2 regions of the Paenibacillus sp. FSL R5-0636 genome follow, and region 1 is predicted to be linked to the other one. Evidence: predicted binding sites of a transcription regulator. Region 1 holds the regulator's gene; the other holds the start of a gene.

Region 1 (4,699 bases):
TAAGAGAATATTCGGTGATAACCACCCATTCAGTATATCACTTAGTATATCACTTTTGTACATCAAATAAATGTAAACAAGCGAACTTATAATAAGTTCGCTTGTTTACATTGCCACCCTTAATTTCCTTATGTTCGGCTTAACTTTTAGGTAAACTGTAACCTTCACCCATTCGGGACCCATCCGAAAACCGATAAAATTGATAATAATACCGACCGCTCTGTTTATAAAAAAGCTGCCAAGCATACTCTCCGTTATATACTCCCGGCAGCAAGCGTTCAATCGTTATGTCCGGAAGATCAGCTTTGATAATGCCGCGTATTTGGGCTTCTGAGGTTCCTTTACTTAGTTCCTCAGCAAACACTGCGTCGTCGCCTTCAGCAAATTTTCCATCTACCGTAAAGCGGACCCAGACCATAAGAGCAGTCCCGGCTTCATTTTTTCCTGTTAAAACCCAGTACACTGCATTTTCATCCCAAACCGATTTTTGTGCTTTGGTTACCTCTGTTAGACCCGCTCTGGTTTTGGCAACATCCTTGGCGATATCCTGCTCGTTCCATTGATCTTTCATAATATAGGCATAGAACTGGATAAGTCCAAACCCCAGGAGCAGAATCAGAACTGACCCCAGGAGGATCCATTTTTTCCTTTTCTTCAAGGTACAGCTCCCTTTCTAGTAATATATCTTTTTTGATTATATAACACACCCGCGTGTTTATCCAAAATTTCATAATTTTCTAGCTTTCCCAGCCTTAAAATGTACAAAAGGCCGCAACTTTTGCTAAAAGCAAAAAGTCGCAGCCTATTATTTATTCGTTATTCTCCAGACTTAACGCTTCAATAAACCTTCGAAGGCTTCTTGCGCTTTACGCCGGATAGCTTCCTCATCCAGGGTTAAGCATTGTCCATGCTTGATGACCTGTTTACCATTCACCCACACATGCTCAACATCCTTAGCGCTAGCAGAGTAAACTGCATGAGACAACAGATCTGTGTGTGGCAGCAAATGCGGCTGATCTATATCAATTGCAATGAAATCAGCTTTCATCCCAACAGCAAGTCTACCTACATTATTTAAAAAGATGGACTGGGCGCCATATTCTGTAGCCATACGTAGAGCTTCTGGAGCTGGAACAGCCGTTGGATCACCGCTGACACCCTTATGAATGAGAGCTGCAAGCCGCATCTCTTCAAACATATCCAAGTTATTGTTGCTTGCCGCGCCATCCGTGCCAAGAGACACCTTCACACCAGCTTTTAGAAGATCAGTAACCCGAGCCACTCCGCTAGCCAGCTTCAAATTACTGCCCGGATTATGAGAGACACCCACATTATGGCGAGCCAAGATCTCAATCTCTTCATCATTTAAATGAACACCATGTGCAACTATCGAGGGACGTGTGAACATTCCAAGCTTCTCTAAGTGAGCTACAGGACGCAACCCGTAATCCGCCACATTTTGTTCCACTTCACGTTTCGTTTCGGACATATGCGTATGCATCGGTAAATCCAGATCATGCGCTGCCTGCACGAACTTAACCAGGAAGTCCGGAGGGCAAGTATAAGGGGCGTGCGGCGAGATCATAGTAGTAATTCTACCGTCAGCCTTTCCATGCCAGTTACGGGCAAAAGAAATCGCTTCCGCAAGCTTGTGATTCTGTACATCCTCTGGACATAACCCGATCACACCACGCATCAATACGGAACGGATACCTGATAACTCAGCTACCTCAGCTACTCGGTCCATATGATCATACATATCGAGGAAGGTCGTAGTTCCACCCTTCAGCATTTCCAATACAGATAAGGAGGTTCCCCAGTATACATCATCACCGGTGAACTTTTCCTCCATCGGCCACATCTTCTCCTGAAGCCACACTTGTAGCGCTAAATCATCTCCATATCCACGCAGCAAAGACATCGCCGCATGACCATGTGTGTTTACAAGTCCAGGCATGAACAGCAGACGGCTGCCATCAACCACTTGCACTCCAGCTTCCATCTGAGGCTCTTCTTTTCCTATGTAAGTGATTAAATCATCTTCAATAGTCATATATCCACTCAGAACCGGCTCATCCGTTCCCGGAGTCAGAAAATACCCGCCCTTAATTATCGTTTTATTGTTGTTCATGTTCGCTTTCTTCCTTTCCATCCCGCAAGTAATACGCAAGACTTTGCAGATCAGTTGTAAAATCAGCTGCATGCACCCGGATATTCGGTGGTGTCTTCAGAATCACAGGGGCAAAGTTCAAAATTGCTTCAATCCCAGAAGAAATGAGAATATCTGCTACATTTTGAGCTTCTGAATCAGGTACGGTAATAATGGCAATGCGAATACCTTGCTCACGAATCGTGCTGCCTAGTTCATCCATTGGTTGCACAGTAAGGGAGTTGATCTTACGTCCAACCTTAGGAGCGTACGAATCAAATATAGCGGTGATTTTCATAGTATCTTTGAGATATGCATTGTAATTAGACAAGGCATGTCCGAGATTACCTGCTCCAACTAAAGCTACATTAAGCTGTTGATCCAGCTTCAGGATATGACGGATTTTCTCAATAAGATACGTTACATCATAGCCAATACCTTTTCTGCCGAAGTCACCAAAATACGCTAAATCCTTACGAATCTGTGCGGGATTAAGATCAAGCTTTTGTCCAAGTTCCTGAGAGGAAACTGTTAATATTTCGCGATTCTGGAGATCATTCAAAAAACGCAAATACACAGGTAGTCTGCGAACAACGGCTTCTGATATTTTATCCGATTTCATATTTTTCCTCCTAAAAATAGTAATGTTCTTGTGAAAATCCATATTCAAACGTATACCTCTCCTTATTAAGGGCGGTACTGTAACTTACCGCCCTTAAGGATAAGGAGGAGCTAAACTGAAGACGAGCATTTTAAGAAGCGCCGCCATCCTCTAGCCATTCCGCTATGCGGGGGACCATTTGATCAGTCAGCATATGCTCCATTTTGGGACCAGGCAATGAATAAAGGAAATACTTCCCGTAATGAGATTCAATAACCCTTGTATCATAAACAATAACTATTCCGCGATCCTGCGCCGTGCGAACCAGTCTTCCGAATCCCTGCTTAAAGCGAATAACCGCTTGAGGAACAGACAATTTCATGAACGGATTCTTCTTCTGAGCCTGCAATAACTCCGACTTCGCTTCCGCCAACGGGTGATTCGGCGGTTGAAACGGAAGTCTCACGATGGCCAGGCAAGTCAGTGCTTCACCTGGAATATCTACACCTTCCCAGAAGCTGCTCGTCCCCAGCAGAACGGATGCTGCACTGTCCTGAAAGCGGCGGATCAGCTTGCTCCGGCTGCCACCTTCCACGCCTTGACCAAGCACCGTAATCTCTTGTGAGGCCAAAGCCTCTTTAAGCGGATCATATACCTGACGCAGCATTTTATAAGAAGTAAACAGAACCAGCATCCGCCCACGTGTTGTTTTGGCAGCTTCTGCTAACGACTGTACGAGTGTATCGACAAATCGAGCATCGCCCACACTGCCCTTCACACTAGGAAAATCACGCGGTATAACTAGAAGCGCCTGCTCGCGATACTTAAAGGGAGAAGGAAGGAGTGAGGTCATTAGACGTCCCTCTTCCGCAGCTTCGTTAAGTCCGAGATTATCAATCATAAACTGAAAAGATTTATCTACAGACAGCGTCGCCGAGGTAAGCACGATGCTTTTTTTCTTATCGAAGAACAACTCTTTAAGCTGGCTGCTAACATCCACAGGGACGGCATACATCTGCAGTGATTTGCTGCGGTAATTTCCATTTGCCTCCAGCCAATATACTACATTATCGTCATTCAGCCCCATAAAGAATCTTACTTGCTCACGTATGGAAGCCAAATCCTTAAATAAACCGCTAATATCAGTAACAAGACTGTCTGCTGAGGATTGGCTTTCCTGGTCACGCATCTCATTAAGCATTTTATCACCCTTACGGATGATGTCACTTAACGTCAGATTCATAGTGTTCTCAAGCGCAACTAATTCATCCCAATCCTTCGGCTTACGGGCGGGAAGCAAACGCAAAACCAGTTGTCCCGCTTCCCCTGCTGCTGCATCACTGCGTTCCGGCAAAAGGCTGAACAGCTTGTCGCTGAGTGCATCCCAGGTTTCTTTGACGGTAAGCAGATCCGGGTAGATCCGATCAATGACTCCGCTCCATTCTGAAGCCTCTTCACTGCCTGACGACTGTAAGATCTGGCGCAGAGCAGGAAGCTGTCCGTTTCGGCTATCTTTATACAGTCGCGATAACGTGTGTGCCACAGTGAAATGCTTCATATGCATGCCAAGATGTTTACCAGCCACATCTTCTAAATGATGTGCTTCATCAATGACAAGATGCTCGTAAGCCGGAAGCAGCTGGTGCCCAGCTTTAACATCTGCGAATAGCTTGGAATGGTTCGTAATAACCACGTCAGCAATCCCAGCTTCATGCTTGGCCCTATGATAATAACATTTGCGGAACCACGGACAGGAACGGCCCAGACAGGAATCGGTATCGCTTGCCACCGTCTCCCAGAAATCACCGCCCCGGCCGCTTAAATTCAGCTCTTCATCATCCCCTGATTCACTTTGAGTGAGCCATACAATCATCTGAGCGGCAGTAAGCGCATCTTCCCTTGGGCTTATAAAGTCCTTTTTATTAATTTTATGCTCAAACTTACGCAGA
Region 2 (4,699 bases), 3.1 Mb from region 1:
TCATAACCCCATTATTCTCAACCTTAATGACCAAATAATCGGCCTGTTTATATGCTGTAATCGAAATTTTACACTTTTGATCCCCAAGTGGCTTAATCCCGTGATAAATCGCATTTTCCACCAAAGGCTGCAGCATGAAGCGAACGACTTGGCACTGAGCAAGCTTTTCATCATATCGAAGCTCGTAGTCCAGAATCTCCTCATATCGCACACCTTGAATATGAAGATAACTCTCGACATGGTACAACTCCTGATCAAGCAGAATGTAGGGACTGCCTGTGCCAAGCCCTAATCGGAAATACGCGCTAAGCGCTTCCACCATCTCCACCACATTGTCTGCTCCATGTTCCGTTGCCATCCACTGGATCGTATCCAATGTGTTGTATAAAAAGTGCGGCTTGATCTGCTCATGAATCAGTCTGAGTTCCATCTCCTTTCGGTCCTGCTCCACAGCGTATAATTGAACAAGCATGTCATTGAAGCTTCGTCCAAGATCGCCGATCTCATCCGAGCGCGTAACATCTGCACGTATGGTTTGGTTACCGTTCTGCACATTTTCCATTACCTGACGAAGCGACTGAATTGGACGAATAATGGAAGAAGCAAGCAGCAGCAGAAAGACGATAAACGCACTACCGATAAGAACACCTACCAGCAATGCAGTCCGCTGGGTTTTGATCACCGCTAATGATAGACTTGAATTCGGTACTTTGAGTACTAACTTCCAGCCTTCTACATTTTGAATTGGAGCCTCAAATACACTCATGTTCTTCTTATCTGCTGCATCCTCCGCTCCTTCTCCTTCACCCAGCTCTCTGCAATCGACGATAAGCTGGCCTGACTGGTCATATAGCATTACATCTTGAGCAATCTCCTTCATCTTCTTGACGGAGACGGCTGCGGCAATATAAGCTACCTCATCATTCACCGATGGATTCACGCGATAAAGAATGACGACGATTTCGGCTGCATTCGCTTTGGATACGATCGGATTGCTCACCACATAATTGGTATCTGAATTCAGCAGTTTTAGATAGTAGGGTCGGTTTAGTATCGAAAAAGGCTTGTCCTTTGCTGACCAGGAATTTCCGTGAATATCCACCACGCGTATGGATTCGTACTCTACTTGCTTCTTCGCCTCGAACTTATCGATCTCTTGCAGCAATTCATCTCGTGTCCAATGATGGTCCGAAGCTAGAGAAGCAAACATGTCTATCTCACCGATGCGCTGATTAAACCAATAATCGATCTGGTCGCTGCGTGCATTAACCACTTGCTGCGTTAAGTTCTTATTCAAAGGGACAACCGTATGGTTCATCTCCAAATATATTGTTACAAGCAATGCAATAAACAGCAGCAAGAAGCAGCTTCCTGCGATTAATGTGATTTTTAAGTGAATTGATTTCATTGTAATCATAGCCCTTCATAATATCCGTTTCTTACATGCCCGAAAAAGACAAAAAAACGCTAATCTGTGCAAATACATAATGCTGTACTAAATCTATAATAGGTCTTGTGCATATTTTCACATGAAATAACATTCATGTCTAGGCTAGAGATAAAGGATTTGCCTAGCAAATCTTCCTCTCCCTAGTGTATGTAACCAATTCACAACAGAATGAAGGAGATATTATGCGAACTCACACGAAAAAGCTGTTATCTATTCTACTAGTCCTCAGTCTTATGTTCACGCTTGCTGCCTGCGGCGGTAAAGATGCAGAACCCGCTGCAGATGCAAACGGAGTTCAAGTCTTTGAAGGAGTTGGGCAAGGTAAACATGGCGATATTAAAGTACAAGTCTCCTTATTAGATAACAAGATCACTGACATTAAAGTGACAGAGCATAAGGAAAATGAAGTACTTGCAGAACCTGTTTATACGCAGCTCAAGCAAGATGTCATGGCAACTAACAGCGCAAAAGTTGATGCCATTAGCGGATCTACAGTTACAAGCAAAGGATATCTCGAAGCCATTCAAGATGCAATTACGAAGTCTGGACTTACCCTTGTCGCTGGCGCTGCAGTCAGTGGAAGCAAAGACAAAGAAGAAGTCGAGCAAACCTATGATGTTGTCGTCATCGGTGCCGGGGGTGCTGGCTTTAGTGCGGCTATCGAAGCGAAGAGCGCTGGAGCTAATGTAGTTCTGCTCGAGAAAATGCCAGCTGTTGGCGGCAACACATTGATCTCCGGTGGTGAGATGAATGCGCCGGACAACTGGGTTGAACGTGCTCTTGGCATCACTGATGACACGGCTGACTTGTTCTATGATGATACGATGAAAGGCGGAGACAACCTCGGGGATCCAAAGATGGTTCGTATTCTTGCCGACAATGCTCTAGCATCTGCCGAATGGCTGCGCGATGATATCAAGGTAGAGTTCTTACCTGATCATCTGTTCCAATTTGGAGGCCATTCCAGAAAACGTGCGTTGATTCCTGTAGGTCATACAGGTGTTGAATTGATTACTAAGTTAAAAGCCAAAACAGACGCTGATCAAATCACTATCAAAACGAATATGAAAGCCGAAACCTTGCTGAAGGACGAAAGCGGCAAAGTAACAGGTGTAACTGCGACTTCGGGTACTGGCGACAAGATCACATTCCATGCGAACAAAGGCGTCATCATCGCTACCGGTGGTTTTGGATCCAATGTAGAGATGCGTAAGAAGTATAACCCTACAATGGATGAAAAATATATGACTACCGATACACCAGGATCTACAGGTGACGGTATCGTTATGGCAGAAACGATTGGCGCCAAACTGACAAACATGGAGAGTATTCAAACATATCCAATCTGTAATCCTGAGACAGGTGTTATTTCCCTGGTTGCAGACTCCCGCTTCGATGGTGCGATCCTGATTAACCAAGAAGGCAAGCGCTTCGTTGAGGAATTAGAACGTCGTGACGTTATTTCTAAAGCAATTCTTGCCCAAACGGGCGGATATACGTATCAATTATGGAATCAAGGCATTGAGGATATCGGTAAAACGATAGAAGTTCATCAAGACGAATACGATCAACTCGTTAAACAAGGCTTGCTCTTTAAAGCCGATACGATTGAAGAGGCAGCTGATTTCTTCAAAATCGACGTGAACACTTTGAAAGAAACGATTAATAAAGTAAATGATTATGCGAAAACAGGTAAAGACCTTGATTTCAAACATCGCGGTGGATTGAAATCTCTTGAAAAAGGCCCTTACTACATCGAAAAAGCTGTACCCTCCGTTCACCATACAATGGGCGGCTTGGTGATCGACGAGAAGACTCGCGTATTGAATGAAAAAGGCGAAGTCATCCCTGGGTTGTTCGCTGCAGGTGAAGTAACAGGGGTTATTCATGGTGCAAACCGTCTTGGCGGTAATGCCATCGCTGATATCTTCACATTCGGCCGGATTGCAGGCAAACAAGTTGTAGCAGAGTAATCTTATTTTTTGTGTAACTGCTCTACTAATAAGTTATCCTTAAAAATGTACAAGATAGTTTGTAAAGTGCAGGTTGACTGCTAACTTTCAAGCTGCCCTCTATGACTTAGCAAACCGCCCTGTCAGCAACATTGCGAACAGGGCGGTTTATTTATGGTGGAGCCTAGGGGCTACGCTCGTCTAACTCGCGGCTCTTTTATAGTTCTCTGTTAGTGGAATTAAAATTGCCCATTTCTTTTCTGGTACTATCACTAAAACTATAGCAATTATTTAGTGTCTACTTGACAAGGGTTCCTCACCAACAAAGCCACCGACTCCACATGCACCGTATGCGGGAACATGTAACACTAGGATGTGGGCTGTTGCAATCCGCAGAAACCTTGATTTGACAGGCTTTTCAACAATGCTCATCCGTTCCGCGATGCTGATTTAGGTGCATTTCTGTTGATGTTTTACATCAATTTCACATCAATTTGTCCCTTACTGATGACCTCATCGCTGCCAGGATTCTTATTACTGCGAAAGTTAGTCTAAATAACTGTTTCTTTAATCTTACCATTTATTGTATCTAGATATGTATTCTCCACTAATTGCTCTTTTTGAGATAAATTCGAGAAGGCTTCACTTTAAAGAATTTTCCTTAACAGCTTTGTTGCTCTATCGATCTCGGTGTGTATACTAATACTTCCCGTTGCCCCTTAATGTGGGGAGAAGGGACGTTACGCTTATCTAACCCCAACTGGCGCCAAGTACCAATCCAGACTCCATAACTGGATGCTATCTCCAAGTCTGCTGTTCTTAAATGCCTGGTTTTATGGGCTTTCGTAATTTAGGTTTAAAGTTAAATTAATGGGGTATTGAGAATAATATAAATCAATGAATTCTGACACAAATATGATACAAGCTAACCGCTCTACCCGATCGACTGTGATTGGTTTTCATTATTCTTAATTCAGAATACCCATATTCATCATCAATACTTGTATCTGATGAGAGCAAAGGTGCAGTATAGCTGTGATTCCTCACATGCGCAGAATATCTTTCCCAGAACGAATTGAAGTCCGCAATTTTGACGTAAGATAGGCATACATTGAATTTATTTCCTGAAGTATCATATGAAAAAATCTTATCCAAATGTTTGTTAATATTGCTTGTGTTTAAAGAATCAAGGTTCATTGCTTCAATAACAGTAAACGGTAGTCCGTCTTTTGACACGAATATATCTAGTTCACCAGAATCTTTGCCCGACGAAGAACTTCCACGCCTAGTTTGGTCT

What was found. Region 1 encodes Rex, which represses fermentation and respiration genes when NADH is low (regulators of the CRP and FNR family bind a similar motif). Its sites were predicted from a motif close to TTGTGAAATATTTCACAA; they were not measured.
Region 2: a site for Rex is predicted at 1,514-1,531, ahead of MKX34_RS03555 (flavocytochrome c). Genes of this name have one in related genera too.

What each region holds. Positions count from the first base shown of each region.
Region 1 covers NZ_CP150232.1:4,719,191-4,723,889, forward strand. Annotated here, with positions in the region: gene MKX34_RS21485 (DUF5590 domain-containing protein) at 140-658, opposite strand; gene MKX34_RS21490 (amidohydrolase) at 830-2,131, opposite strand; gene MKX34_RS21495 (redox-sensing transcriptional repressor Rex) at 2,118-2,771, opposite strand; gene dinG (ATP-dependent DNA helicase DinG) at 2,902-4,699, opposite strand, start outside.
Region 2 covers NZ_CP150232.1:803,844-808,542, reverse strand. Annotated here, with positions in the region: gene MKX34_RS03560 (histidine kinase) at 1-1,408, opposite strand, end outside; gene MKX34_RS03555 (flavocytochrome c) at 1,633-3,423, shown strand; gene MKX34_RS03550 (RNA-binding domain-containing protein) at 4,297-4,699, opposite strand, start outside.